Regions from separate parts of the Cupriavidus sp. LA-1 genome, predicted to be linked through region 1. Evidence: predicted binding sites of a transcription regulator. Region 1 holds the regulator's gene; each other region holds the start of a gene.
What was found. Region 1 encodes sigma-54, which starts transcription at its own class of promoters, with help from an activator protein. Its sites were predicted from a motif close to TGGCANGNAANCTGCTTT; they were not measured.
Positions count from the first base shown of each region.

Region 2: the regulator sigma-54 is predicted to act here: its motif matches at 6,621-6,638, upstream of ACZ5MJ_RS12530 (circularly permuted type 2 ATP-grasp protein).
Region 3: the regulator sigma-54 is predicted to act here: its motif matches at 6,856-6,873, upstream of ACZ5MJ_RS30735 (GTP cyclohydrolase II).

Region 1 covers NZ_AP031387.1:3,444,850-3,454,436, reverse strand. Annotated here, with positions in the region: gene rapZ (RNase adapter RapZ) at 1-422, opposite strand, end outside; gene ACZ5MJ_RS16125 (PsiF family protein) at 531-917, opposite strand; gene hprK (HPr(Ser) kinase/phosphatase) at 1,079-2,050, opposite strand; gene ACZ5MJ_RS16115 (PTS sugar transporter subunit IIA) at 2,131-2,586, opposite strand; gene hpf (ribosome hibernation-promoting factor, HPF/YfiA family) at 3,041-3,391, opposite strand; gene ACZ5MJ_RS16105 (RNA polymerase factor sigma-54) at 3,440-4,921, opposite strand; gene lptB (LPS export ABC transporter ATP-binding protein) at 5,058-5,858, opposite strand; gene lptA (lipopolysaccharide transport periplasmic protein LptA) at 5,916-6,563, opposite strand; gene lptC (LPS export ABC transporter periplasmic protein LptC) at 6,684-7,313, opposite strand; gene ACZ5MJ_RS16085 (KpsF/GutQ family sugar-phosphate isomerase) at 7,357-8,340, opposite strand; gene ACZ5MJ_RS16080 (monovalent cation:proton antiporter family protein) at 8,483-9,587, shown strand, end outside.
Region 2 covers NZ_AP031387.1:2,678,635-2,688,221, reverse strand. Annotated here, with positions in the region: gene ACZ5MJ_RS12555 (TatD family hydrolase) at 1-264, shown strand, start outside; gene ACZ5MJ_RS12550 (DNA internalization-related competence protein ComEC/Rec2) at 336-2,750, shown strand; gene ACZ5MJ_RS12545 (MurR/RpiR family transcriptional regulator) at 2,763-3,701, opposite strand; gene edd (phosphogluconate dehydratase) at 3,957-5,852, shown strand; gene ACZ5MJ_RS12535 (gluconokinase) at 6,003-6,509, shown strand; gene ACZ5MJ_RS12530 (circularly permuted type 2 ATP-grasp protein) at 6,864-8,339, shown strand; gene ACZ5MJ_RS12525 (alpha-E domain-containing protein) at 8,404-9,357, shown strand; gene ACZ5MJ_RS12520 (transglutaminase family protein) at 9,405-9,587, shown strand, end outside.
Region 3 covers NZ_AP031388.1:2,557,261-2,566,847, forward strand. Annotated here, with positions in the region: gene ACZ5MJ_RS30700 (DegT/DnrJ/EryC1/StrS family aminotransferase) at 1-335, opposite strand, end outside; gene ACZ5MJ_RS30705 (EamA family transporter) at 391-762, opposite strand; gene ACZ5MJ_RS30710 (glycosyltransferase family 39 protein) at 781-2,517, opposite strand; gene ACZ5MJ_RS30715 (hypothetical protein) at 2,886-3,776, shown strand; gene ACZ5MJ_RS30720 (amino acid ABC transporter permease) at 3,841-4,152, opposite strand; gene ACZ5MJ_RS30725 (amino acid ABC transporter substrate-binding protein) at 4,347-5,285, opposite strand; gene ACZ5MJ_RS30730 (acyltransferase family protein) at 5,535-6,659, shown strand; gene ACZ5MJ_RS30735 (GTP cyclohydrolase II) at 6,931-8,169, shown strand; gene ACZ5MJ_RS30740 (URC4/urg3 family protein) at 8,166-9,464, shown strand; gene upp (uracil phosphoribosyltransferase) at 9,575-9,587, shown strand, end outside.

The DNA.
Region 1 (9,587 bases):
GCCAGGGGGCTCAGCAGCGCGCGCTCCATCTCGATCGCTTCCATCAGCGCGGTGTCGTTGAAGGCGGGTTCGCCCCCCGGGCCGGTCACGCCGTCGGTGCGCACCGACAGCGGATGGCGGCGGCGCGTCTCGGAATAGCGTTGCACCAGGGCATCGGTGCTGGCGGTCAGGAAGACCACCTCGACCTGGTGCTCGGCGGCCAGCGCGCGCACGGTGTCCGGCAGCTGGTCCAGGGACTCGCGGCTGCGGATGTCAGTGGCCACGCCCAGGTGCGTATAGCCCTGGCTGTCGAGATAGCGGGTCAGTTCAGGGATGAACTGGGCCGGCAGGTTGTCCACGCAGTAGTAGCCTGCATCTTCCAGGACGTTCAGTGCGACGGACTTGCCGGAACCGGATATGCCGGTGATGAGGATGATGCGCATAGCACTTGAAGCATAGCATCAGGTGCCGGCTGCGTCATGACAGTGCGTTTACAAAGCAAAATGGCGAACCTCCCGGTTCGCCATTGCATCTGCAGCTGGTGCCGCCGTTCAGGCTGACTTGGACAGGCAATCCTTCATGTAGGCTTTGTATTCGTCGCCCTTCTTGCCCTTGCCCGACTTGCTGCAGGAGGCCATTTTCTCCTGCTGGGTCATGGGTGCGCCGCCCTTGGACAGGCATTCCTTCATGAACGCCTTGCGTTCGTCGCCCTTCTTGCCGGAGGCCTGGGTATTGCAGGCCTTCATCTTGTCCTGCTGGGCGTTGGCCGCGGGCTTGGCCGGGGTGGCCGGCGTAGCGGACGTGGCAGGCATCGCCGGGGCGGTCGCCGCCGGCTTGGCCGGGGTGGCGGGGGTGGCCGGCGTGGCGGCGGTCTGCGCAAAGGCGCTCGCGGCGATCATCGGGGTGACCAGCGCGCACATCGCGATCAGTTTCTTCATGCTTGCTCTCCTCGGTGTGGAAAACTTCATGGCCGCGCACCATTGCCGGCGTTGCAGCTTCCGTAACGGGCGTGATGCCCATTACAGCACAAAACGGAGCATGCCTGAGAAACGTTGACGTTTTGAGTCCGTCCCGTTGTAAGCAATTGAAAACGCCGGGCTTACAGCAGGCGGCCCTGGCCGCGCGACACGACGTCGGCCTGCATGGCGGCGCGTTGGCGGTCCATGAAGTCGCGCAGCGTGTCGATGCCGCGCAGGCGCAGGATGGTGTTGCGCACGGCGGCCTCGACCAGCACGGCGAGGTTGCGGCCGGCCGCCACCTGGATCTTGACCATGTGGATCGGCAGGCCCAGCACGTCCAGGTACTGCGAATCGAGCGGCAGCCGCTCGAACTCGCCGTCGTTGCGCCGCACCAGCTGCACCACCAGCTTGATCTTCATCTTCCGGCGCACCGCGGTCTCGCCGAAGATGGTCTTGATATCGAGCAGGCCCAGGCCGCGCACTTCCAGCAGGTTCTGCAGCAGCGGCGGGCAGCGGCCCTCAATGAAATCCGGCCCCAGCCGGACGAAGTCGACCGCATCGTCGGCCACCAGCCCGTGGCCGCGCGAGATCAGTTCCAGGCCCAGTTCGCTCTTGCCCAGTCCCGATTCACCCATGATCAGCACGCCCATGCCCAGGATGTCGAGGAACACCCCGTGCATGGTCACGCGCGGCGCGGAGATGCGCGACAGGTACAGGCGCAGGTGGTCGATCACCGCCGCCGACGATACCGGCGTGGTGAACAGCGGCGTTGACGAGCGCGTGCAGCGCAGTTCCAGGTCGGGCGGCGGCTCCATGCCGTCGGCGATCACCAGGAAGGGCGGCTCCAGCAGGATCAGCTCGCCCATCTGGCGCTTGCGGGTCTCGTCGTCCAGGCGCTGGTAGTAGGTGATCTCGGGTTTGCCGAGCACCTGGATGCGGTTCGGGTGGATCAGGTTCAGGTGGCCCACCAGGTCGGCGGCGGAGGTGGCTTCGCGGGCGAACTCCACGTCAAAGGCGCGGTCCGCGCCCTCCAGGCCGGCCACCCACGAGAGTTTGATGTCGGCTGCGTTGTCGTCGAAGATGGACTGGGAGGTGACGCCGGTGAGTTCCATGCGGTATGACTGGTAGGGCGGTGTGCGAAGCGCGTGGCGCCTGCCCGGTCTGTGCCGGCCCGCTTTGGGGGATCAGGGGATCAGGGGTGCCATGCGATCAGCAACTCGTGCACCGCATCGGGCGTGGGCAGTGTCGCCAGCCCTTCGCGCATGTCGCGGTCCGAAAGCAGTTGCGCGATCTCGGACAGGATTTCCAGATGCTGCTGCGTGGCCTGTTCGGGCACCAGCAGGAAGATCAGCAGCGATACCGGCTTGCCGTCGGGCGATTCGAACGGAATCGGCTCGGCCAGGCGCATGAAGGCGGCCAGGGGATGCTTCAGTCCCTTGATGCGGCCGTGCGGGATCGCCACGCCGGCGCCCAGGCCGGTAGAGCCCAGCGACTCGCGTGCGAACAGGTTGTCGGTCACGATGGCGCGCGCGACGCCATGGTTGTTCTCGAAGAGGAGCCCGGCCTGCTCAAACACACGCTTCTTGCTGGTGACGCTGACGTCGAGATTGATGTTGCCGGGTGGCAGCAATTTGGCCAAACGATTCATGGGCGATGCGCAGGATTTCAGTTAGCGGGCGGATCGTTCCGCCGGGCAGGGGGCCGGCTCCGGGCTGCCCCTGGCCTGGCCGGAGGCGTCCGGCCCATTATAGAGCAGCGGCCACCCTCGGATTGTGCGGTGCAGCGGAGCAAGCTGGTGCAGAACGATACATGGCGATGCAATCGTGCCTCCGGGCCAAGAGCCGTCGCACCGATGCAGGGCGCGGCCAGGATTCCCCTCTCTTTGTATGGCGCAGCATACACCTTGCCGCCGCGCTTGCGAACACTCTTGCTCATTCGGGTGAAAAGCGTTTGCTCCGATGCCACAGCACGCCGCGGCGCCAGTCCAGGCCCGGCCTGGCTCTGGCCGGCGCAACGCGAGGGCGCAAAAAAGCCGCGCTTCGTGGCGCGGCTTGCCTGTTCAATCCTGAGTCAGCAGCCCTCTGCGGGGCTGCCGGGCACGGTCATTGCTGCATTTGCGCTGCGGCCATCTGGTACTTGACCGCTTCGCGGTCGTGGCCTTGCACGCGATCCTTGTAGCGGATCACCTGACGGTCCAGCTTGTCGACGAGTGCGTCGATCGCCGCATATAGGTCTTCGTGATGCGCCTCGACAAAGATGTCCTTGCCCTTGAGATGTAGATTGATTTCTGCGTACTGACGCCGGTCCTTTTCCTTGTGATTGTCGACAGAGAGCAGCACGCTAACGCCAATGACCTGATCGAAATGCCTGACGATTCGCTCCAGCTTCGTTTCCACGTACTCACGCAGAGGGGGCGTGATGTCCAGGTGGTGTCCACTGATCTTGAAGTTCATAGCGCTTCTCCTTCTGAAAGAGCCTCACCAGGCAGGCGGTGGGCTCGGCTACAAAGACTTGCGGAGATTGACTGCGGGGATCTTCAGGGCCTCGCGATACTTGGCAACGGTGCGTCGTGCGACAACGAAGCCTTGCTCACCCAGCAGTTCGGCGATGCGACTGTCGGAAAGGGGATTCCTCGGGTCTTCGGCTCCTATCAGTTGCTTGATCAAGGCGCGGATGGCCGTTGATGAAGCCGCGCCACCGGTTTCGGTGGACACGTGGCTGCCGAAGAAGTACTTCAGTTCGAAAGTACCCATCGGCGTTGCCATGTATTTATTGGTCGTCACCCGGGAGATGGTTGACTCGTGTAATCCCAGTGTATCGGCAATCTCCCGCAAAACCAAGGGGCGCATGGCGATTTCACCGTGGGTGAAAAAGTTCTTTTGACGCTCGACAATGGCTTGCGAGACACGCAGGATCGTATCGAACCTTTGCTGGATGTTCTTGATCAGCCAGCGTGCCTCCTGCAGTTTCTGCTGCAGCCCCGCGGTGCCGGTTTCCCCTTTTGCGCCACGCAGGATTTGTGCATACATATCGTTGATGCGCAGCCTTGGCATCACATCCGGGTTGAGCTGCGCGATCCAGCCGCCGCCGCTCTTGCGCACGAACACATCCGGCACCACGAAATCGGCTTCCGGTCGGCTGTAGGCATGGCCCGGGTAGGGCGCCAGCGAGCGGATCAGGTCGTGGGCTGCCTTCAGCGCCGCTTCATCGACCTGCAGCGCCTTCTTCAGCCGCGTGTAGTCGCGTACCGCCAGCAACTCCAGGTGATTGGTGACGATGTTCAGCGCCAGGTCGCGCTGCGGGTGGGTCAGGCGGCGCAGCTGCAGCGCCAGGCATTCGGCGGCATTGCGCGCGCCCACGCCCGGCGGGTCGAAGCTCTGCAGCAGTGTCAGGATCGCGTGGACTTCGTCGAGCTCGAATTCGAGTTCTTCGGGCAACTCCATGCAGATCTCTTCAAGCGATGCGCTCAGGTAGCCATCGTCGTCGAGCGACTCGATCAGGAAGATGGCCAGGCCCTTGTCGCGCGCCGAGATCTTCAGCGGCGTCAGCTGCTCCATCAGGTATTCGCGCAGCGTGGGCTCGGCTTCGCGCAGCTGCATCGGCGTCTTTTCGTCCTCGTCGCCTTGCGGACGGCGGGCAAAGTCGTCCAGGCTCCAGTCGCTGCTGCCGTAGTCGTCGCCGCTGCTGTTGTCGCCAAAGCTGTCGTCGTCACCCGCGCCGTCGGCACGGGCGTCGCCATTGCCCTGGGGTTCGGCGGGGGCGGGCGCGGGTGCGCTCTGGACATTGACCGAGCCATCCGCGGCCACGCGCAGCGGGCTCTCGATCCAGTCGTTCTCACGCTCGAGCAGCGGGTTTTCCGTCAGGGCCTGTTCGACTTCCTGCTGCAGTTCCAGCGTGGAAAGCTGCAGCAGCCGGATCGACTGCTGCAACTGCGGGGTCAGTGCCAGATGCTGGGAGAGGCGGAGCTGTAGCGACGGTTTCATGCGACCTATTTTATGCGCATCTTTCCGATGTTGGAACGGAAATTGCTATCGCTGATGGACTCCGATCGACGCTGGCTGTGGGGCGGCTGCGCGCGCCCCGCCGGAATGCCTGCCGCGCAAGGGGCAGGCCGTCATGTCACATGCGGAAGTTCTCGCCCAGGTAGACGCGCCGCACGGCGTCATTGGCGATGATTTCCTCGGGCTGGCCCTCGGCCAGCACCGCGCCTTCGCTGATGATGTAGGCGTGATCGCAGATGCCGAGCGTCTCGCGCACATTGTGGTCGGTGATCAGCACGCCGATATTGCGCGCCTTGAGGAAGCTGACGATGCGCTGGATCTCGCCCACGGCGATCGGGTCCACGCCGGCGAAGGGCTCGTCCAGCAGGATAAAGCGCGGCGACGACGCCAGCGCGCGTGCAATTTCCACGCGGCGGCGCTCGCCGCCCGACAGCGACAGCGCGGGGTTGTTGCGCAGGTGCGCGATCTGCAGGTCGTCGAGCAGCGAATCCAGGCGGCGCTCGATCTCGGCCTTGGCCAGCGGCTTGCCCTTGTCCAGCTGCAGTTCCAGCACCGCGCGGATGTTCTCCTCGACGTTGAGCTTGCGGAACACCGAGGCTTCCTGCGGCAGGTACGACAGCCCCATGCGCGCGCGCTCGTGGATCGGCAGGCCGCTGATATGGTCGCCGTCGAGCACGATATCGCCCTCGTCCAGCGCCACCAGGCCCACGATCATGTAGAACGACGTGGTCTTGCCCGCGCCGTTGGGGCCGAGCAGCCCGACCACCTCGCCGCTCTTCACGTCGAGCGAGACGTCCTTGACCACCGTGCGCGAGCCATAGCGCTTCTTCAGGTGGCGCACGACCAGCGTGCTGCCGCCGGGAAGGACGGTGGAGGCTTCGACGGAAGGCTTGTCGGCGATGGTTGCGGTATCGGTCATAGGCACAGTCAGGCGTTCGGGCGTTTCAGGCGCGGGCGGGCAGGTCCGCGCCCGGCGTCATGGTTTGTTGGCGGGCGCGGGGGCCGGCTTCAGGTCCAGCGGCGAGCCGCCGCTGCCCGGGGTGCCGGCCTTCGGGTCCTGGCGCGGCGACAGTACCGCGCGCACGCGGCCGGACGAATTGGCGGCGGCGGCGTCGCCGCTGCCGCCGGCGGCCGTGTAGAACTCCTTGCGGCTGTCGTAGGTCAGCACCGCGCCGCGGATCTCGTCGACCAGCTTGGCACCCTGCAGGCGCGCCATGCGGGCATTGCCGATCAGCTTGGAGAATTCCTGCTTGCCGTCGTATTCGATGCGGTCGCCCCAGCCGTCGATGTATTCGTCGACGCCTTCGCGCTTTTGCCGGATGTAGGCCTGCTTGCCCGGCTTGGCGGTGGCCACCGCGAACTGGTAGCCCTCGGGGTCGGTGCGCAGCTCGGCGGCGTCCGACTTCAGGATCATGGTGCCCTTGGTCAGCACCACATTGCCGGTCAGCGTATAGATCTGCTTGACGTCGTCGTAGCTGGCGTTGTCCGCCTCCAGCACCATCGGCTTGTCGCGGTCCGCGCGCTCGGCAAGGGCAGGCTGGGCCAGCAGGCCGAAAGCCATGGCCAGCGCGAGCAGGGCCGGGGCGGTGCGTCGACGGGACGAAGTCGTCAGGGAAGCGGTCATGTTGGCAGGGTTGCTTGAAGGCGTCGGGATACTTGGTGGTGCGGTTTCACGCGGGTTTGCACGGGTCTGCATGCGTTCGTGCGTGCCGGCGCCGCGTGCGCGGCCCCGCTGGGCCAGGGTTCAGGAACCCGGCGCGCGGGCCGGCGACGGCCCGGTGACGATAGTGCCGCGCACATTGCCGAGCAATTGTACTTCGCGGGTGACGTTGTTGAAGATCAGGCCGTTGGCAGTCATCACCGAGGGGCCACGCGTGAGCTTGACCGGCTTGTCGGTCTTGACGATGTCGTCGTTGATCAGCAGCTGGAAGTAGCTCGAGGCCGCGGTAAGCTGCGGGTCCTTGGACGCGTCCGCGCCCTGCTGGCGCAGCACGAAGCCGTTGTCGTACAGGTCGATCACCGAGCCTTCGGCGTTCATGCGGCCGATGTCGGCGCGGGCGGTCACCGGCGGGCGCTCCGGCTGATACGCGCGCATGGCGGGACGCGTGACCTCGTAGGTCTGGTCGTCCTCGAAATGGACCATGCGATCGCCGGTGAAGCGAATCTTGGTGCTGCCGTCAGGCGCCAGCTCGGTGGCCGAGAAGTGGTCCATGAAGTAGTCAGGCTCGTGCTTCTTGGTGTTCTGCGCGGCCTGGTCTTCCTTGGGGGAGTTGATCTGGACCAGCCAGAACGTGCTGCCCGCCACGATGGCCATCAGCAGCAGCGGCAGCAGCCGCATGACGATGCCGCTGAGGGAGGCGAGGAGTGCCTGCATGGTGTCCTTGGCGTTGTGCCGGTTGTGGCGGGCCCGCGCCCGCTCAGATGACCTTGGCGCGCGTCAGGTCGTGGATATGCAGCGCGCCGGTCAGGCGGCCGGCGTCATCCACCACCAGCAGCTGGTTGATGCGGTTGGCTTCCATCACCTGCACCGCTTCCACGGCCAGCTGGTTCTCGTTGACCACGCGCGGGTTGCGGTGCATGACCTCGCCGATGGGCACGGTCTTCCAGTCGCGCGGGGTTTCCAGCAGGCGGCGCAGGTCGCCGTCGGTGAACACGCCGATGGCGTGCCCGTCCGGGTCGACCACCGCGGTCATGGCCATGCCCTTGCGGGTGATTTCCATCAGCGCCTGGGCCAGCGGCGTGTTCTCACGCACCTCGGGCACGGCGTTGCCGGTGCGCATCACGTCGCGCACATGGGTCAGCAGCTTGCGCCCGAGCGCGCCGCCGGGGTGCGAGCGGGCGAAGTCTTCCTCGCCGAAACCGCGCGCGTCCAGCACCGCCACCGCCAGCGCATCGCCCAGCGCCAGCGCCGCGGTGGTGCTGGCCGTCGGCGCCAGGTTCAGCGGGCAGGCTTCCTTCTCGACCGCCGCGTCCAGGTGGACGTCGGCCAGCCTGGCCAGGTTGGAGTCGGGGTTGCCGGTGACCGAGATCAGCCGCGCGCCGATGCGCTTGACGATCGGGATGATCGACAGCAGCTCGCCGGTCTCGCCCGAATTGGAAAAGGCGATCAGCACGTCGTCGCGCGTGACCATGCCCAGGTCGCCGTGGCTGGCTTCGGCCGGGTGCACGAAGAACGCCGGTGTGCCGGTCGAGGCCAGCGTGGCAGCGACCTTGCGCCCGATATGGCCGGACTTGCCGATGCCGGAGACGACGACGCGCCCGGTGCATTGCAGGATCAGCTGCACGGCACGGGCAAAGTCGCCGTTCAGGCGTCCGGAAAGTGCGGAAACCGCGTCGGCTTCAGTCTGGAGGGTGTCTCGGGCGAGCCTGAGTGCTCGATCCGCATCGAAATTGGCTATCATGGCGACGAAGTATACCAACGAATGCGATGGCGCCTGGCCCGACCCCATGGCGCACATCGTGCTTGCCGTGCTCGCCGTATTTTGCCGGCAGGGTGCCCGTGCCGGGTCGGACGCGCGCCTGGCCGGTCACCCAGACCTCCTGATGCATTCTCCGCTGGAACTGACCCTGGTGCTGCTGGCCGCCGCCGTCTTTGGCGTGGTCGCATTCCGCATGCTGCAGCTGCCGCCGATGCTGGGCTACCTGGCCGTGGGCATCCTGATCGGCCCGCACGCGCTGGGGCTGGCCAGCGACACCGCGCAGACCAAGTACCTGGCCGAATTCGGCGTGGTCTTCCTGATGTTCTCGATCGGGCTGGAATTCAACCTGACCAAGCTGCGCTCGATGAAGCGGCTGGTGTTTGGCATGGGCGGCTCGCAGGTGGTGCTGTCGCTGCTGGCGGTGGTGCCGGCCAGCTGGGCGTTCAACTGGCTCTTTCCGCTGTCCTGGCAGGCGTCCGTGGCGCTGGGCGGGGCGCTGGCCATGTCTTCCACTGCGATCGTCTCCAAGATGCTGTCCGAGCGCATGGAGCTGGAGAGCGAGCACGGCCGCAATATCATCAGCATCCTGCTGTTCCAGGACCTGGCGGTGGTGCCGCTGCTGATCGTGATTCCGGCGCTGTCGCGCGATCCGGGCGACCTGATGGCGGCGCTGGGCCTGGCCATGCTCAAGATCGTGGTGGCACTGGGCGCCATCTTTTTCCTCGGTCAGCGCCTGATGAGCCGCTGGTTCCATGTGGTGGCGGCGCGCCGCTCGCAGGAACTGTTCATGCTGAACCTGCTGCTGGTGACGCTGGGCATGGCGGCGCTGACCGAGCGGCTGGGCCTGTCGATGGCGCTGGGCGCCTTCATGGCGGGCATGCTGATCTCCGAGACGCCCTACCGCCACCAGGTGGAAGAGGACATCAAGCCGTTCCGCGACGTGCTGCTGGGGCTGTTCTTCGTCACCATCGGCATGCTGCTCAATATCCGCGTGGTGCTGGACCACGCGTGGCTGGTGCTGGCGCTGCTGGTGGTGCCGATACTGTTCAAACTGGTGCTGATCTCGGTGTTGGCGCGGGTCTTCGGCTCGCGCCAGGGCGTGGCCATCCGCACCGGGCTGGGGCTGGCGCAGGCGGGCGAATTCGGTTTCGTGCTGCTGAACCAGATCGACGGCCTGAACCTGGTCGACCCGGTGCTGATCCAGGTGATCCTGGCGTCGATGCTGCTGT
Region 2 (9,587 bases), 770 kb from region 1:
CTGGTGCTGGAAACCGATGCGCCGGATATTGCGCCGGCGTGGCTGTCGGACGACCAGTTCGGCGAACAGCACAAGGCGCGCAACACGCCGGCGGAGGTGGCGGGCGTGGCGCGTGTGATGAGCGAATTGCGCGGCATCGATGCGATGACGCTGGCGCAGGCGACCTGGCGCAATGCCGTGGAGGCGATGCCGCGGCTGGCAGCGTTTGCGGACACCATGGCGCCGCGGATTCCCGCCGGACACACAACTTCCAATCCTTCTTGACAGGCTGACAAGCTTGCCGCGCGCTGGCGCGGGTACAACTCCGGCTATGCGCGTTTGGTCGGGGAGGTACCTTGCGTCGGTTTGTGTTGGCGTTCGTGGCGGGGAGCTGGACGCTGCAGCAGCAGTCAACGCTGCCGCCGCAGGTTGGCCTGCACCTGAGCGCTGTGGTGCTGGCGCTGGTCGCGCTCGGCGTGGCCCTGTGGGGCAGGCGCCCGCACGTCGTGCCGCATGGCGTGGCGCTTGCCGTTCTGGCATTCGGCGCCGCCTTCTGCTGGGCGGCCTGGCGGGCCGAACTGCGCCTGCGCGACTGGCTGCCGACGACGCTGGAAGCGCGCGATCTCGACGTGCGCGGCGTGGTGTCGGGCCTGCCGGCCGATGCCGCCGCCGGGACGCGTTTTGCCTTTACCGTGGAGCAGGGCGAAACGGGCCAGCATCTGCCGCGCCGCGTGATCCTCAACTGGCGTGGTGCGCCGCCCGACCTGCGTCCCGGGCAGCGTCTCACGCTGACGGTCCGCCTGCGGCGGCCGCGCGGGCTCGCCAATCCTTTCGGTTTCGACTACGCCTACTGGCTGCTGGCGCAAGGCTATGGCGCCACCGGTTATGTGCGCCGTGCACTGGCCCCCCCGCAGGATGCGTCGGGAGAGCGGCTGGCGTGGCGCATCGAAGCCCGGCGCGCCGCGGTGCGCGATCACCTGCGCGCGGCACTGCCGGCCGATGCGCGCTTTGGCGCCGTGCTGATCGCCCTGGTCATTGGCGACCAGCGCGGCATCGAGGCGGACGACTGGAAGCTGTTCCGGCGCACCGGCGTCAGTCACCTGGTGGCCATTTCGGGCCTCCATATCACCATGATCGCCGGCATGGCGGCGTCGCTTGCCGGGCTGCTGTGGCGGCAGTCGTTCGGACTCGGCCGCTGGCTGCGCCGGCCGTTGCCGCTGTGGCTGCCGGCCCGGCAGGCCGCGCTGGTGGCGGCCGTGGCCAGCGCGCTCGGGTACGGCTTGCTGGCCGGCATGCAGATCCCGGCGCTGCGCACCGTGGCCATGCTCTGCGTGGCCGCCATTGCGGTGTGGGGCGCGCGCGCGCCGCCCGCTTCGGTGGTGCTGGCGTGGGCGGCGCTGGTGGCATTGCTGCTGGATCCATGGGCGGTGATGCTGCCCGGCTTCTGGCTGTCGTTCGGCGCGGTGGCGGTGATCTTCTTTGCCGCCCGGCCGGGCCGGGATGCCGTGGCGGCGGGGCGTTGGCAACGCCTGCGCGCCACGCTCGCCACCGGGGCGCGTACGCAGTGGGCGGTGACCATCGGGCTGGTGCCGCTGACGTTGCTGCTGTTCGGGCAGGTATCGGTGGTGTCGCCGCTTGCGAATGCGGTGGCGATTCCGGTGGTCAGCCTGCTGGTGACGCCGCTGGCCCTGCTCGGCGCGGCCTTGCCGATGATGCTTGCCGTGCCGGTACTGGCCGTGGCGCACTTGGCGATGGTGGTGCTGGCCGCCGTGCTGGACTGGCTATCCGTGCTGCCGTGGGCGATGTGGGAAGCGGCCGGCGCGGGGCCGTTGGCCCTGGCGCTGGCCGCGCTTGGGGTCGGGCTGCTGGTCGCGCCGGTCGCCACGGCGCGCGTGCGCCTGCGTGGCGGGCTGCTGATGTTGCCGATGCTGCTGGCGCGCGGGCCGCCGGTGGCGCATGGCCAGTTCCGCGCGGTGATGTTCGACGTGGGGCAAGGCACGGCGGTGCTGGTGCGCACGCGTTCGCATGCGTTGCTGTATGACGCCGGGCCAGCCTATGGATCGGGGTCCAGCGCCGGTGCGCAGGTGGTGGTGCCGTGGCTGCGTGGCGAGGGGATCGGCCGGCTCGATCACCTGATGGTCAGCCATGAAGACACCGACCATGCCGGCGGCGTGGCAGACGTCGAGGCGGCGGTGGCCGTGGTGGCGCGCAGCACGGGTGCGCCGGTCGTTCACGCCCTGCTCGGGGCGCAGGCAGGTCAATGGCCGCCGTGCGCGGCGGGGCAGCAATGGGAGTGGGACGGCGTGCGCTTTACCGTCCTGCATCCGCTGGCCGGGGACGCGCAGCAGTCCGCCGTGGCCAGCAATGCGCGCAGCTGCGTGCTGCGCGTGGACGCGGCGGCGCACAGCCTGCTGCTGACCGGCGATATCGGCCTGGCCCAGGAGCGCGCATTGATCGACCGGCTGCCAGTCGGGGCACTGCGTGCCGACGTGCTGGTGGTGGCTCACCATGGCAGCGGCACCTCGTCGGGCGAGGCCTGGGTGGAGGCGGTGGGTCCGTCGGCAGCGGTGTTCCAGCTGGGCCATGCCAACCGCTATCGGCATCCGGGCGCCGAAGTGTGGGAGCGTTACGGTAGCGCAGGCGTTCTGCGCTACCGGACTGATGAAACCGGAGCGGTGACCATGACGACCACGCCTGCGGGGTACGCGCTGTCGATGTTCAGGCAGGCGCAGCCGCGCTACTGGCGGGCGCGGCCGGCGGCGCCGCGCTAGGCCGCCCGGGGGTCAGCTGCCCTTGCGGCGGCGCGTGCGCGTGGCTGCCGGCGCGGGGTTGGCCGGCTCCGGTGCTGCCTTGGTCGTGGTGCGGCTTCTTGCCGGCGCCGGCTCCGCCCCGGCGATGCGCCGTTCGCGCAGATGCGCCTTGGCGCGCTGCAGGCGGGGCGCGACGGTGTCCGCGCGCGCCAGTGCCACGCCGGCAGCCAGCACGTCGCCCAGCACGAGATGGCTGATGCGCGAGGTCATCGGCGTGTAGACCTCACTGTCTTCCTCGACGTCGGAGAACACGCAGACGTCGGCCAGCCGCGCCAGCGGCGAGCCGCTGTGCGTGATCGCCAGCACGCTGGCGCCGCTGCTGCGCGCCAGCGTGGCGGCGGTCAGCATGTCCCAGGTGCGGCCGCTGTTGGAGACCAGCACGGCCACGTCGCCTCGGGCCAGCAGCGCGGCGGACATGCTGAACACGTGCGGATCGGAGTACGCGACCGTCGGCATGCCCAGGCGGAAGAACTTGTGCTGGATATCCAGCGCGACGATGCCCGAGTTGCCGCAGCCGTAGAACTCGATGCGCCGGGCGCCGGCGAGCAGCTGGATGCCATGCTCGATCTGGTCGGCCGACAGGGCATTGCGCACGCTCATCAGCGTGGCAATGGTGCGGTCGAAGACCTTGCCGGCGATGTCCGCGGGGCGGTCGTCGGCCGCGACGTCCTGGTGCACGAAGGGTGTGCCGCCGCCGACGTTCTGCGCAAACTGCAGCTTGAATTCGCGGAAGCCGTCGTAGCCCAGCGCCGCGCAGAAGCGCGCGATGGTGGGCTGCGACACGCCCGCGCGCTCGGCCAGCTCGGGCATCGACAGCCGGATCACGGCGGCGCCGTGCCGGGCGACATAGTCGGCCAGGCGGCGTTCAGAGGGGCGGAGCGTGTCGTAGACGGCAAGGATTCGGTCGCGCATGGCGGCGGGGGCTGTGGGGTCTGGGTTTGTGGCTATGTAGAGATTCTACATCGGATGGCGTCGCATCTTGCCCGAATTGGTGCGTGACCCGCCCTCGGGGTTTGCCCTGATTTCCGGAATTTCTGCGAGATTGTGATGCATGAGCGGGTCGACGGCGCGTCCGCGCTCGGTATAATGGCGTCGATCTGTAGAAAATCTACATGCGATGGCGCGGCTTATCGCGTCGCCACCCAGCCCACAAGGAACGTCTGAGCCATGCCTTCCGCTGTCCATGCCGAGCTTCTGGCCGTAACCGACCGCATCGTTGCGCGCAGCCGCGCCAGCCGTGCCGCCTACCTTGCCCGCTGCGAGCGCGCGCAGGCTGAACTGGGGCCGCTGCGCGGCATGTCCTGCGCCAACCTGGCGCACGGCTTTGCCGCACTGCCCGCCAACGACAAGCTGAAGCTGCGCGTCGACCATGCCCCCAATCTCGGCATCGTCACCGCGTACAACGACATGCTGTCGGCGCACCAGCCATACGAGCGCTACCCCGCCGTGATCCGCGAGGCCGCGCGCGCGGTGGGCGCGGTGGCGCAGGTGGCGGGCGGCGTGCCAGCGATGTGCGACGGCATCACGCAGGGCAACCCGGGCATGGAGCTGTCGCTGTTCTCGCGCGACGCGATTGCCATGGGCACCGCGGTGGCGCTGTCGCACAACACCTTCGATGCGGCGCTGATGCTGGGCGTGTGCGACAAGATCGTGCCCGGGCTGCTGATGGGTGCGCTGCAGTTCGGCCACCTGCCGATGGTGTTCGTGCCGGCGGGCCCGATGGCCAGCGGCCTGCCCAACAAGGAGAAGGCGCGTGTGCGCCAGCTCTACGCCACCGGCCAGGTCGGGCGCGAGGCGCTGCTCGAGGCCGAATGCCAGGCCTACCACGGCGCCGGCACCTGCACCTTCTACGGTACCGCCAACAGCAACCAGTTCCTGATGGAAATCATGGGCCTGCACCTGCCGGGCGCGGCCTTCGTGCACCCGGACAGCGGCCTGCGCGACGCGCTCACGGCGGCGGCGGCACAGCGCGCGATCGCCCTGCGCGCGCGCGGCGACGAATACCTGCCGCTGGCGCGCATCGTCGACGAACGCGCCATCGCCAATGCCATGGTCGGCCTGCTGGCCACCGGCGGCTCCACCAACCACACCATCCACCTGGTGGCGATGGCGCGCGCCGCGGGCATCGTCATCGACTGGAACGATTTCGACCTGCTGTCGCGCATCACGCCGCTGCTGGCGCGCGTCTACCCGAACGGCTCGGCCGATGTGAACCACTTCCATGCCGCGGGCGGCGCCGGTTTCGTCATCCGCGAGCTGCTGCAGGCGGGGCTGCTGCACGAGGACGTGCAGACCGTGGCCGGCCCCGGGTTGGCCCGCTATGCACAGGAGCCGGTGATGACCGACGGTGTGCTGCGCTGGCGCGACGGCGCGGCGCAGAGCGGCGACGCGCAGGTGCTGGCCACGGCCGCGGCGCCTTTCTCCGCCGAAGGCGGGCTGCGGCTGATGCAGGGCAACCTGGGCCGCGGCGTGATCAAGGTCTCGGCGGTGGCGCCGGAGCACCGCGTGGTGGAGGCGCCGGTGCGGGTGTTCGATGCGCAGGAGGCGCTGCAGGCCGCCTTCGATGCGGGCGAGCTGACCGGCGACCTGATCGCGGTGGTGCGTTTCCAGGGGCCGAACGCCAACGGCATGCCCGAACTGCACCGCCTGACCCCGGTGCTGGGCGCGCTGCAGGACGCCGGCCACAAGGTGGCGCTGGTGACCGACGGGCGCATGTCGGGCGCGTCGGGCAAGGTGCCGGCGGTGATCCACGTCGGCCCCGAGGCGCTGGCCGGCGGCGCGCTGGCGCGCGTGCGCGACGGCGACCGCATCCGCGTCGATGCCGTCGCCGGCACGCTGCAATGGCTGGGCGACGAAGCCGAATTCGCGGCACGCGATCTGGCGCCGGCGCCGGCCGACGATTTCGCGCGGTTCAGCCTGGGGCGCGGCCTGTTCGGCCTGTTCCGGCGCCATGCGCGCATCGCGGAAGAGGGCGGCAGCGCACTCGACCTGTCCGAGGCGGATGCCGAAGCCGGCGCAGGCGGTCGCGAACGTACCGCGGCGGCGCAAACCGTCGCACAATAGCCAGGCCAGAGGCCGATTTTTCCCCTGAAGTTCCCCGCGGGGCGGCAGCGCCCCGGGACGCCTTTGCGCCGCCGCAAGGACGTCCGGCTGGACCGACAAGGACTGACAAGGATGGCGACACCATCCGATACCAAGACCGACGGAGCAGACATGATCTATATCCTGATGGGCGTTTCCGGCAGCGGCAAGACCACGGTCGGCCAGTTGCTGGCGCAGCGCCTGGGCTGCGGCTTCCATGACGCCGATGCCTTCCACAGCGACGCCAACAAGGCCAAGATGCACGCGGGCATCCCGCTGACCGACGACGACCGCTGGCCGTGGCTGGCCGCCATGCGCGCCGCCATCGACGCGGCCCGCGCCGAAGGCCGCACCCATGTGTTCACCTGCTCGGCGCTGCGCCAGGCCTACCGCGACCGGCTGACCCCGCCCGACGGCGGCGTGACCTTCGTCTTCATGAAGGGCGATGCCTCGCTGATCGGCCAGCGCCTGTCCACGCGCACCGACCACTTCTTCAACCCCGACCTGCTGCAGAGCCAGTTCAATACCCTGGAAGAACCCAGCGACGCCCTGGTGCTCGATATCCGCCAGTCCCCGGAGGCGCTGGTCGCCACCATCCTGCAGGCCACGGTGCCGCAAGGCGTCGGCGCGGCGCGCTGATCCGGCCGACTGCCACCCGGCTGGCGCCGCCGGCCGCTCCGGGCGGCGCGTTCCCACGTGACTCGCAAGAAAACGGCCGCCAGCCTCGCTGGCGGCCGTTTTTGCGTGCGCTGGCAGGCATCTTGCTAGTTCATTTTTCATACCGGTGCGGGTTAGTCACCTTGCGGCTTTCGCCGGCACGGGTATGCTGAAAGGGCCAGTGACTCGACGGCATCACCGCGGCACTCGCAGGACCGGGGGGGCGCGGCGGGCCAGGGCAGGACAGCCAGGGCAAAACCAGGGCAGCCGGCAGCGGCCGCGAAGTCGCGGCGAAGCGGTAGCGCCGGAAGCCCGCGACATGGAGGAACGGCCATCATGGCGGGGCGGTATTTCGACGAGATGCTGGACTGGCGCACGGACGGGGCGCCGATGGTTATCCAGGCGGGACAGGCATTGCCTGAAGGGGCGGTACGCCCGCATTACCGGCATTTCGCAGACTGGCTGGCACGGCAGTCCGAAAGCACGATGGGCAACAAGCGCGCCGAGGCCGACCTGATCTTCCGGCGCGTGGGCATTACCTTTGCCGTCTACGGCGACAAGGATGAAGCCAACAGCGGCACCGAGCGCACCATTCCGTTCGACGTGATCCCGCGCATCTTCCCGGCCAGCGAATGGGCGCTGCTGGAAAAAGGCCTGCGCCAGCGCGTGGCCGCGCTGAACCGCTTTATCCACGATATCTACCACGGCCAGGACATCATCCGCGCGGGCGTGATCCCGCCCGACCAGATCTACAACAATGCCCAGTACCGGCCCGAGATGCTCGGCGTCAGCGTGCCGCACGATATTTATGCGCACGTGGCCGGCATCGACGTGGTGCGCGCCGGCGAGGGCGAGTTCTACGTGCTGGAAGACAACCTGCGCGTGCCCTCGGGGGTGTCGTACATGCTGGAGAACCGCAAGATGATGATGCGGTTGTTCCCCGACCTGTTCGCGCGCAACCGCGTGGCGCCGGTGGCCCACTATCCTGACCTGTTGCTCGACATGCTGCGCGGCGTATCACCGCAGGCGATCGCCGATCCCACGGTGGTGGTGCTGACGCCGGGCATGTACAACTCGGCGTACTTCGAGCATGCGTTCCTGGCGCAGCAGATGGGGGTGGAGCTGGTGGAGGGCAGCGACCTCTTCGTCGAGGACGACCACCTGTTCATGCGCACCACGCAGGGCCCGCAGCGCATCGACGTGATCTACCGCCGCGTCGACGACGACTTCCTCGACCCGCTGGTGTTCCGCCACGATTCGTCGCTGGGCGCGGCGGGGCTGCTGTCGGTCTACCGTGCCGGCAACGTGACCATCTGCAATGCGATCGGCACCGGCGTGGCCGACGACAAGTCGATCTATCCGTATGTGCCGGACATGATCCGCTTCTACCTGGGCGAGGAGGCCATCCTCAGCAACGTGCCGACGTATATGTGCCGGCGCCCGGACGACCTGCATTACGTGCTGGACCATATGGACGAGCTGGTGGTCAAGGAAACCCACGGCGCCGGCGGCTACGGCATGCTGGTCGGGCCGGCCGCGACCCGGGCCGAGATCGATGCCTTTCGCGAGGTGGTCAGGTCCAGGCCGGAGCAGTACATCGCGCAGCCCACGCTGGCGCTGTCGACCTGCCCGACCTATGTGGAAGCGGGCATCGCCCCGCGCCATATCGACCTGCGTCCGTTCGTGCTGTCGGGCAAGGAGGTGCGCATGGTGCCCGGCGGCCTGACCCGCGTGGCGCTGCGTGAAGGTTCGCTAGTGGTGAACTCCTCGCAAGGGGGCGGCACCAAGGACACCTGGGTGCTGGAACGATGAACGCGATCCAGGCCATGACGACCGCCGCCACCGACCTCACTGCCACCACGCCAGGAGAGCCCACATGCTGAGCCGCACCGCCGACCATCTGTTCTGGATGGCCCGCTACACCGAGCGCGCGGAGAACACCGCGCGCATGCTCGACGTCAACTACCAGACCTCGCTCTTGCCGCAATCGGCCGAAGTGGCCGAGCAGGGCTGGTGGGCCATGCTCGATATCTCCGAGCTCACCGATGTCTTCGACCACAAGTACGGCCTGCTGTCGCGCGACGATGTGATCGACTTCATGGTGCGCGACATGACCAATGCCTCGTCCATCATGAGCTGCCTGCGCGCGGCGCGCGAGAACGCGCGCGCGGTGCGGGGCTCGCTGACCACCGAGGTCTGGGAGACCGTCAACACCACCTGGCTTGAGGTGCAGCGCCTGATCGCCGACGGCGTGCTGAAGGAAGACCCGGCGCGCTTCTTTGAATGGGTCAAGTTCCGTTCGCACCTGGCCCGCGGCGTGCAGTTCGGCACCATGCTCAAGGACGATGCCTTCCACTTCATGCGGCTGGGCACCTTCCTGGAGCGCGCCGACAATACCGCGCGGATCCTGGACGTCAAGTTCCAGGCGTCGGGCAGCGACGAGAGCGATGCCAACCGCGACCAGAACGACTTCTACCACTGGGCCGCAGTGTTGCGCTCGGTCTCGGGTTTCGAGGTCTACCGCAAGGTCTATCGCGCGGTCATCACGCCGCAGCGCGTGGCCGAGCTGCTGGTCCTGCGTCCGGACATGCCGCGCTCGCTGGTGTCGAGCATGGACGAAGTGGTTGCCATCCTGCACACGGTACGCAACCAGCAATCGGCGGAAACCGAGCGGCAGGCTGGTAAACTCCACGCCGACCTGAAGTACGCGCGGATCGACGATATTTTCGCCGTCGGCCTGCATGCGTACCTGACCAGCTTCCTGGAGCGCATCGGCGACCTCGGCAATGGCATCAGCCGGGACTTCCTCGTGCCGCTGCTGGCTGCCTGAGATGGGCCGCCGGCAGCCTCCATGTGCCGCCGCCGCGCCCTGATACCGTGAAATACAAGATCCATCACCATACTGTCTACCGCTACGCCGAACCGGTGCGGCGCAGCGTGCACGAAGTGCGGCTCGAGCCGCGCTCGGGCCCGCTGCAGTCCGTGCACAGCTGGCAACTGGTGACGCCCGGCAGCCCGTCGGCCGGGCGCGATGGCTTCGGCAATATCGTGCACAACTTC
Region 3 (9,587 bases), on a different replicon from region 1:
TTGCGCGTGCGCGGATCAATGTCGACGAACACCGGCCGTGCCCCCACTGCCAGTACTACGTTGGCGGTGGCGACCCAGGTGATCGGCGTGGTAATGACTTCGTCCCCGGGGCCGATATCCGCGATGCGCAGCGCGATCTCCATGGTCGCCGAGCCGTTGGCGAAAGTGCGCACCGGGCGGCCGCCGAACAGCTCCGACAGCGCGGCTTCGAAGGCCTGCATCTTCGGGCCGGACGTGATCCAGCCCGAGGCCAGCACCTTGCCGACTTCGGCAATGGCGGCGGCGTCGATATCGGGCCGGACAAAGGGCAGGAACTCTGGTGCGGGTGCGGTCATGGCAAGGCGGTTAGGAGGCAGTGGATGTCAGTCCTGGCGAGGGGCGGGGGGGCTGTCAGGAGCGGGCGATCAGGAAGACGCCAGCCAGTATCAGCAGGATGCCAGCTACGCGCAAGGGGCCGATCATCTCACCAAACAGCCACCAGGCGGCCAGCGCGTTGACCACGTAGCCGAGCGACAGCATCGGGTAGGCGATCGACACGTCCACGCGCGACAGCCCCACGATCCACACGCCCACGCTGACCACATACAGCGTCAGCCCGGCCAGCACCGGCCATTGTGTCAGCACGCGCAGCGCCGTGAGGAGCAGCGTGCCGCGGTCCAGCGTGATCGCGCCGATGGCGTTGACGCCGGCCTTGAGCAACAGTTGCGCGGCCGCATTGAGCAGCACGCCGGTCAGGATGAAAGCAAAGGTGGAAAGCGTCATGGCGCTGCGGGTTACGGATTACTGTCCTTGGGGTTGTGCTTGCGGGGCCTGGCCCGGCAGCGTGAAATTGGCGACGGCCACGCGCCGGCGGTCACCGGCGATCTTGTGCATCGGCACGCCGCGCGCGGTCAGCGCCGCGTAGGTCTCCGGCGCCATGATCGCCACGGCGCGCTGGCCGTCCTGCCAGCGCGCGATAAAGCCATCGACGGTCGGAATCCACTTCTGCGGCTCCTGGCCCACGCCGAATTCCAGCTCGTCGGGATGCTCGACCAGGATGGTGGTCCGGCGCAGGTAGAACGGCAGCGTGTGGTCCAGCAGGCGCACACTATACAGCGGCATGTCAGGCGTCAACACGGCATTGATCGCAGGCACCAGGTCCACGCCGGAGCTCGGACGGCCCATGGCCTCATGGGCGCGCAGCGCTGTCGTGCAGCAGAGAAACATCGCCAGCGCATAGGCCACCACGCTGGGGAACACGCCCCGCGTGCGCAGCAGGCGGCGGGCCAGCAGCGCGCCGGCCAGCAGCACCGCGAAGGCAAGACCGAGCCACAGGGCAAATTCCCGATAGACCGCATTGGGCGTGCCCGGCTTGTCCATCATGCCGACGAAGGGGCACGCCAGCAGCCCGATCACGCCCAGCGCGATCATGGCGGTGACCTGCCAGCGCCAGGCGCGTTCGGTCGCGGTGTCCAGCGCCACGCCGGCCAGCAGCGCCAGCGCCGGGAAGATCGGCACGATATAGCCGGGCAGCTTGGAGGCAGACAGGCTGAAGAAGGCGAAGATCGCCACGGCCCACAACGCCGCCAGTAGGGCCGGCTGGAACGGGCGCGGCGAGGTGCCGCGCGCCACGCCGGCGCGCTCGCGCACCGCCTGCCACATTTGCGGGACCAGGCCCAGCCATGGCAGGAAGCCGGCCAGCAGCAACGGCACAAAATACCAGACCGACCCCTCGCGATGATGCACGTTCGAGGTATAGCGCTGCCAGTGCTCGTGGATAAAGAAGAAGCGCAGGAACTCGGGGTTGCGCTCGGACATCAGCCAGAACCACGGCACCGTCGCCAGCAGCATGACGACGATGCCGCCTAGCAGGTGAAGTCGGCGCCACAAACCAAAGTCGCGTGTCACCAGGGTATAGACCACCAGCACCAGTCCCGGCAACGCCAGTCCGACCAGGCCCTTGACCAGCACCGCCACGCCCATGGCTGCCCAGCAGGCCAGCATCCAGTTGCGGCGTTGCGCGCGCGTGGCATCCGGGTGCTGTGCCAGCAGCATGAAGGCCAGCACGCAGGCCATGGCGCCGGAAAGCGTCATGTCGAGCGAGTTGAAGTGCCCGGCGACGTTCCACATCGGCGCGGAGACCAGCACCAGGCCGGTCAGCATTGCCACGCGCTGGCCGTACCAGCGTGCCGCGGCCAGCATCGACACAGCCACGCCCAGCATGCCGGACAAGGCCACGCACAGCCGCGCCTGCCAGTCGCCAACGCCGAACAGCGTATATGCCAGCGCCGTGATCCACAGGTGGAAGGGCGGTTTCTCGAAATACTTGAGTTCGTGGTAGCGGATCGTCACCCAGTCGCCGGTGGCGAACATCTCGCGGGCAATCTCGGCGTAGCGGCCTTCATCGGAGCGCAGCAGGTGGCGCATGTCGAGGGTACCAAACCAGACCAGCAGGATAAGCAGGCTGACCAGCACAATAGTACTGGTGGTGGTTCCGACGGACAGCGCGGTAACCCGCGAGGTCGATGAACTACGCATAGATCTCCTGGAAAAGCGCAACGAATCAATGGCCCTGCGTGGCGCGCGGTGACAGGGAAGACATCACAACGCAGGGCCGTGCGTAACCGTGGACGCCAGGGAGAACACCGGGTCAGGCAACTCGCCCCGGCCGCCTGGGGGCAGCCCGGCGCCTGGGACGCCACAACCGCCGGAATACGCGAGGCGGGCAATGGTAGCACGACGGCCACGGAACCCCGCCGGCTGGCGGGCGGGCTGAACCCTGTCAGCGCGGGGAAAAAAGCCCGGTCACACGTGCAACAAAAACGCGATAATTTCAGTGACCAGGCCGTCGCCTGGCGGGCCGGGCGCTGATCGGGGGCGCCTGGACATTCTAGACGGGGATCCATGTGAAGACAAAGGCGCAGCAAATCTGGCTGGCGGGTCTGGTGGCAGGCGCGGCGCTGGCGTGGGCGCAACCGGCCGGTGCGCAGGGCGCGGCCACGCTGCCGGGCGCCAGTGGGGTGGCGCAGGCGGCGGCGGGCCAGGCACAGGCCGCGGCTGCGGCGGCGCTGTGCAATGCGCCCTGGTTCCGTTCCGGCTCGCATGTGCAGATGGAGGGCGATGGCGTGATGCCGATGTCGATCACCATGACCCTGCGCGGCGTGGTGCGCAGCCCGACCGGGTGCCGCGCCCAGCTGGAGATCAATTCCAAGACGGCATTGTCGGCATTGATGGGGCCGCCGGTGATCACCAACCAGGTCCACGAGGTGGTGATCGACCGCAGTGCGCCCAACGCGCAGACCAGCATCGAAAGCCAGCATGCCATCGTCAACGCCCGCGCCCGCTATGCGCGCATGTATGGCGAGGCGGCGTTCCGCGGCATGGGCGTCTTCAACTATGCCGGCATGGACCTGCGCGAAGGCACCGCGATTGAAGGCGAGACCTTCGAATCCAGCGTCTCGCTGAAGGTCTACCCGCTGGGATCCGACGATGCGGTCAGCACCATGCGCGCGCAGCATGCGTCGATCCATATCGGGTCGCGCCACGTCGGCAAGCGCCAGATGATCGATACCGTGATGGGGCGCAAGGAATGCCTGCCGGTCACCTACGAGAAGCGCACCTCGCTGGGACCGCTGCTGGTCGGCCCGGAGGTGGTGCAGGTGGAGCCCACCGTGATGCACGTGACCGACTGGTACTGCCCGGCCGAGGCCTTCGTGCTGCGCACCGAGGTACGCCAGGGCGACAAGGTGCAGCGCATCGATGTCACCGCGTTGCAGAGCGACACCCAGGCGCCGTAAGCTGCCCCCGCCTGACGCAAAAAAACCCGCCGAGGCGGGTTTTTTTGCGTCAGGCCAGTGCCGTTCAGCTGGCAGCCGGCGCCGAAGCGGCTTTCTTCTTGCTCTTCTTCTTGCCGGACTTCTTGGCCGGCTTCTTCTCCGCAGCCGGCGCGGAAGCGTCGGTCAGTTCGCTGCGGGTGCTCTTGTTCGCGCCCTGGCTGTACGGGTCGAACTTGTCGCCGGCCTTGGCCCCCTGGGTGTACGGGTCGAATTTCTCGCCCGACTTGGCGCCCTGGGTATAGGGATCGAACTGCTTCTTGCCGCCGGTTTGCGCCTGAACGGCCAGCGAAGCGGCGCCGAGGCAGAGTGCGATCGCGGTCGCGACGAACTTGTTCATGATTTCTCCTGAAAAATGCCGCCGTCGGGCGGTCGTGTATTCGGCCTGCCCTTCGCAGGGATGGCTTGGGGCAGTGTCGCCAACATCATTCACGATTGTCAACTCGGGGCTTGCCCGGTAGCGCGATCTCATGGAAACCCTGAATTGCGGTCCTGGCGCGATTGCGCTTGGAGCCGCGGGGGTGCCTGATTCGCTTATTCCGTGACGGCGTCCGACGGGTGCTTCCAGGCCGCGCGGACCTCGCCCGAGGGCGCCAGCGCGAGATTGATGGCGCGGCTGCCGATCGGCTGCTGGAACCAGCGCTTCTGCAGCGCAATGACGTCGGGGCCGGCAAAGGCCGTGGCCAGGGTCTGATCGACCAGCCGCTTCCATTCCGGATCGGCCTTCGACAGCATCAGCGCGTTCTGCTCCACCGACAGCGCCGGGCCCACGATCACGTACTGCGAGGGATCCTTGGCGCGGGCGCGCAGCCCCGCCAGCAGCACGTCATCCATCACAAAGGCCTGGGCGCGGCCCGATTCCAGCAGCAGGAACGATTCGCCGTGGTCCTTGGCGTAGACGTCGTGATAACCGTACTGGCCCTTGAACCGGCGCACATGGCGGTCGCCGGTCGATCCGGCGCTGGTGACCACGGTCTTGCCGCGCAGATCCCCGAATGAGCGGATACCCGAGTCGGCGCGCACCAGCATGCGCACCGTCGATACATAGTGCGAGACGCTGAAGGCAACCTGCTTCTGGCGTTCGAGCGAGTTGGTATTGGGCGCGCAATCCAGGTCCACCAGGCCATTGACCACTGCGGGGATGCGGTTCTGCGGCGTGAGCGGCATCCAGCGCACCTTCAGGTCTTTCAGGCCCAGCTGCTGGCGCGCCGCCTCGGCCGCGCGCAGGCACAGGTCGACGGCATAGCCGGCGGGCTGGCCCTTGTCGTCGGCAAACGAGAACGGCAATGCCGATTCACGGTAGCCCAGCACGATGGTGCCGGACTCGCGGATCTTGTCGAGGACCGGGCTCTGGGCGTGGGCCGCCGCCGGCGCGAGCGCGGTGGCGCAGAAGACGGCGAAGGCGACAGACGCCAGCGAACGGCGGGCGCGCAGAAGTCGGGCGGACAGGGCAGGCAGGGCAAAGGCAGACATGCGGGGGGGACCGGGAAGCGGCCAGCAATGCGGGAAAGTCACAAGGGTATACCCCAGTCTGGATGGGACGAAGGACATTGTTTTTATAAGCAAATACCTGCTGGCCAGCACATGGACCCCTGGGCTGAACTCGCAACAAGCCGGGGCAGTGTGTAACGAATCTACAGTTAGTGGAGTTTGAGGCACATTGGAATGCACCCAAGCGGGTAGAATCGCGCCTACCTTGCCTTTTGCAACATTCCTATAACAATGAGTCCCCGTCCGTCGCGCCTGCCGTGCATCGACGCCCTGAAGGCGGTCAGCTCGCAGCTGATCGTGCTCCACCACCTGGCCTTCTATGGCCCGATGTCGGATACCGCCTATCACCTGGCCCCGGGCCTGGTGGACTGGCTGTATGAATACGCCCGCATTGCCGTCCAGGTCTTCCTGGTGATCAGCGGCTTCCTGGCCGCGCGCAGCCTGGCGCCGAACGGGCGGCTGGAAACCCGCCAGCACCCGTTGCTGATGCTGTGGCGCCGCTACCAGAAGCTGGTGGTTCCCTATGCCGCGGCGATCCTGCTCAGCATTGCCGGCGCAGCGCTGGCGCGCCATTGGATGGCGCATGATTCGATCCCCGCGCCGCCCACGCTGCCCCAGTTCCTGGCGCATGTGACGCTGCTGCACAACATCCTGGACGTGGACGCCTTGTCGGCCGGGGTCTGGTATGTGGCCATCGACCTGCAGTTGTTCGCGTTGCTGCTGGGTACGTTGTGGGCCGCGCGCGCCGTGACGCGCGGAAAAGCCCCGGTGGGCGTCGCGGCCAGCATCGGCATGGTGGCGCTGGTGGCAGTGGCGTCGCTGTTCTGGTTCAACCGCGATGCCGCATGGGATATCTGGGCCGTGTACTTCTTTGGCGCCTATGGCCTGGGCACGCTGGCCTACTGGGCGTCCAGGCCCGGCCGGCCGCTGCTGCCGCTGCTGCTGATCGGTGCGGTGGCGCTGGCGGCGCTGATGCTGGACTTCCGCCTGCGCATTGCCGTAGCGCTGGCCACCGCGCTGCTGCTGGCGCTGTCGCGCCGCGGCGGCTGGCTGGAATGCTGGCCGCGGGGGCGCGTGGTGGGCTACTTCGGGCGCATCTCCTATTCCGTGTTCCTGGTCCACTTCCCGGTATGCCTGGTGGTAAATGCGCTGGTGTCGAGCCTCGCGCCGGGCCAACCGGTGCTGAACGCGCTCGGCATGGTGGCAGCGTGGGCGCTCAGCAACGTGGCCGGTGCGCTGTTCTACCGGTTTGTGGAAAGCGCTCAGCCGCTTGCGGCGCTGCGCGCGCTGTTTGGTACCGGCCGGGACTCGGTGCGGGAGCCTGCCCGCGATTCGGCCAGCCGCCCGACCGTGTAACGCTGGCAGGCGGCGCGGCGGCGGCGTGATTTCCCTGAGCGGCGCTGCGCCAACCTGGCCGTGCGCCGCTTCTTGCTGGTGCTTGTGCACCGCCGATGTCCCGCCGCCGGCACCCGAGGTGTGCATGCGTCCCCGCGGACTTGCGTTCGGCGCCACACACACAGGCGCAACACTCGCGTAAACGGGCATTGGGCGATGGCACAAAGGTTGCCTAGTATGGAATCGTAAACCTGACCATTTGGTCAGGATTCCATCGGGAACCGAGGGTGCCATGTCCGACCATATCGTCCTCACTTCGCACGCACGCCGCGACCACCCGGCCGAGCCGATCCACTGGGGCGCGCCCACGGCGGCAGAGCGTGGTCCGGTCATCGCCAGCCTGGCGAATCCGGCGCAGCGCAATGTGATCGGCACCCACGCCGGCGCCTATGCCATCTACCGGGCACTGGCGGTGGCGTCGGGCGCGCTGCAGCGCGACCATCGTCCCGACCTGACCGATACGGCGCCCGCCGAAGCCATCGGGCCGCATCCGCAATGGGCCGATCCGGCCAAGATTGTCTCGCTCGATCCCTGGGGCCACCTGGTGTCCGCCGTCTTTGCCGACCGCATCGCGGCCGGTGTGGACATCCGCCCGACCATCGCCGTCACCCGTGCGCATATCAACATGCCGGAACTGATGTCGGCCATCGCGGCCGGCCGGCTCAAGCCCGACGGCGACATCCTCCATGCCAGTGGCGACGTGCGCGTGACCAAGGCGGCGGTCGACCCGGTGTGGTACCTGCCCGGGCTGGCGGCCCGTTTCGCAATCAAGGAAAGCGTGCTGCGCCGCAGCCTGTTCGAGCAGACCGGCGGCATGTTCCCGGAACTGGTGACGCGGCCGGACCTGAAGGTGTTCCTGCCCCCCATCGGCGGCATGACGCTGTACTTCTTCGGCGATGTCAGCCAGTTGGGCAAGCCCGAGACCCGCGTGGCCTGCCGCGTGCACGATGAATGCAACGGATCGGATGTGTTCGGGTCAGACATTTGTACCTGCCGGCCGTATCTGGCGCATGGCATCGAGGTGTGCATCGAGATGGCGCAGCAGGGCGGTGTCGGGCTGGTGGTCTATAACCGAAAGGAAGGCCGCGCGCTGGGCGAGGTGACCAAGTTCCTGGTCTACAACGCGCGCAAGCGGCAAGTGGGCGGCGACCGCGCCGAGACTTATTTTGCCCGCACCGAATGCGTGGCGGGCGTGCAGGACATGCGTTTCCAGGAGCTGATGCCGGATGTGTTCCATTGGCTGGGCATCCGCCGCATCGACCGCTGGGCGTCGATGAGCAACATGAAGCATGGCGCGCTGGTGGCGCAGGGCATCGAGGTGGTCGAGCAGGTGGCGATCCCGGAGGCCCTGATCCCCGCCGATGCCCGTGTCGAAATCGATGCCAAGGTGGCCGCCGGCTACTTCACGCACTACACGCCGCCGGATGCGAACGAACTGGCCCTGGCAAAGGGCAGGGGGTTGAAGGAATGACGATGTTTCCCGAGGACGGCAGTGCCGGCAGGGACAGCCAAAACGCTGGCTGGCTGAGCCCGGTGCCGGAAGGGCATCCCGCTTCCGCGTTGCTCTGCGCCGAGGCAGTGCGCACCCGTTGCGCGGCGGTCACCGAACATGTGGCCAGCGGCGCGTCCGAACTCTTCACCTGGCATCCCGACCGCGTGCATGCGATTGCCGATTACGTCGCCAGCACCATCCGCCAGCGCTATCCGGACTTGCAGGTGCCGTACCACAGCCGCTGGCGCCATTTTGAAAGCGGCGGCGCCGACGCGCGCGCGGACCGCTGGCAGGTGCTGTGCGAGCGCGCCGCGCTGAGCGGGCACGAACACCGCGAGGAGCGCGCCCGTATCGGCATCGACCTGGTGATCCCGAGCGTACTGCTGGACGCGGGCGCCGGCCCCGACTGGCGCTACCGCGATCCGGCCAGCGACCAGGTGCTGACGCGCTCGGAAGGGCTCGGCGCGGCCAGCTTCGACCTGTTCGCGCGCGGCGGCTTCTCCGCCGCGCCGGGCGACCCGCTGCGCGCGGATGCCGAACGGCTGCAGCGCATCGACGCCGACAGCATCGCCCACGCCTTCCAGGTCGCGCAGCACAACCCGCTGGTGGGGCTGGAAGGCCGCGCCGGGCTGCTGCGCCGGCTTGGCGAGGTGATGGAGGCGACGCCGGCGCTGTTCGGCCGGCCGGCCCGGCTGGGCAACCTCTATGACTACCTGAAGGCGCATGCGGTCAGCGGCCAGCTCGACGCCAGCTTCCTGCTGCGCACCTTGCTGGTCGGCCTGGGGCCGGTGTGGCCGGGGCGGATCATCGTCGACGGCGTGTCGCTGGGCGACTGCTGGCGTCATCCGGCCGCGCCGGACGGGCTGGTGCCTTTCCACAAGCTGACCCAGTGGCTGACCTATTCGCTGCTGGAGCCGCTGGAAGATGCCGGCCTGACCGTGACCGGACTGGACGCGCTGACCGGCCTGCCCGAATACCGCAACGGCGGCCTGCTGTACGACTTCGCGCTGATGGTGCCGCGCGACCCCGGCTTCGCCGCCGTGCCGCATGCGGTGGATGAGCCCGTGATCGTCGAATGGCGCGCACTGACCGTGACGGGCCTGGACCAGGTGGCCGACGGCGTGCGCCAGGCCCTTGGCCTGGCGGAGACGGATTTCCCGCTGGCGCGCGTGCTGGAAGGCGGCACCTGGGCGGCGGGGCGCCGCATCGCGGCCAAGCGGCGCCCGGGAGGTGCGCCGCCGTTTGCCATCGTCAGCGACGGCACGGTGTTCTGAGCGCGCCGGCCGCCGCGCGGCGACAGTGATCGGCAGCCGTTTGTTGGCAGCCATTTGTTGGCAGCCTTTGGCAGGCATTGCATGTGAAACGTGGGATCAGGAGCGTCACCATGAACGACATGT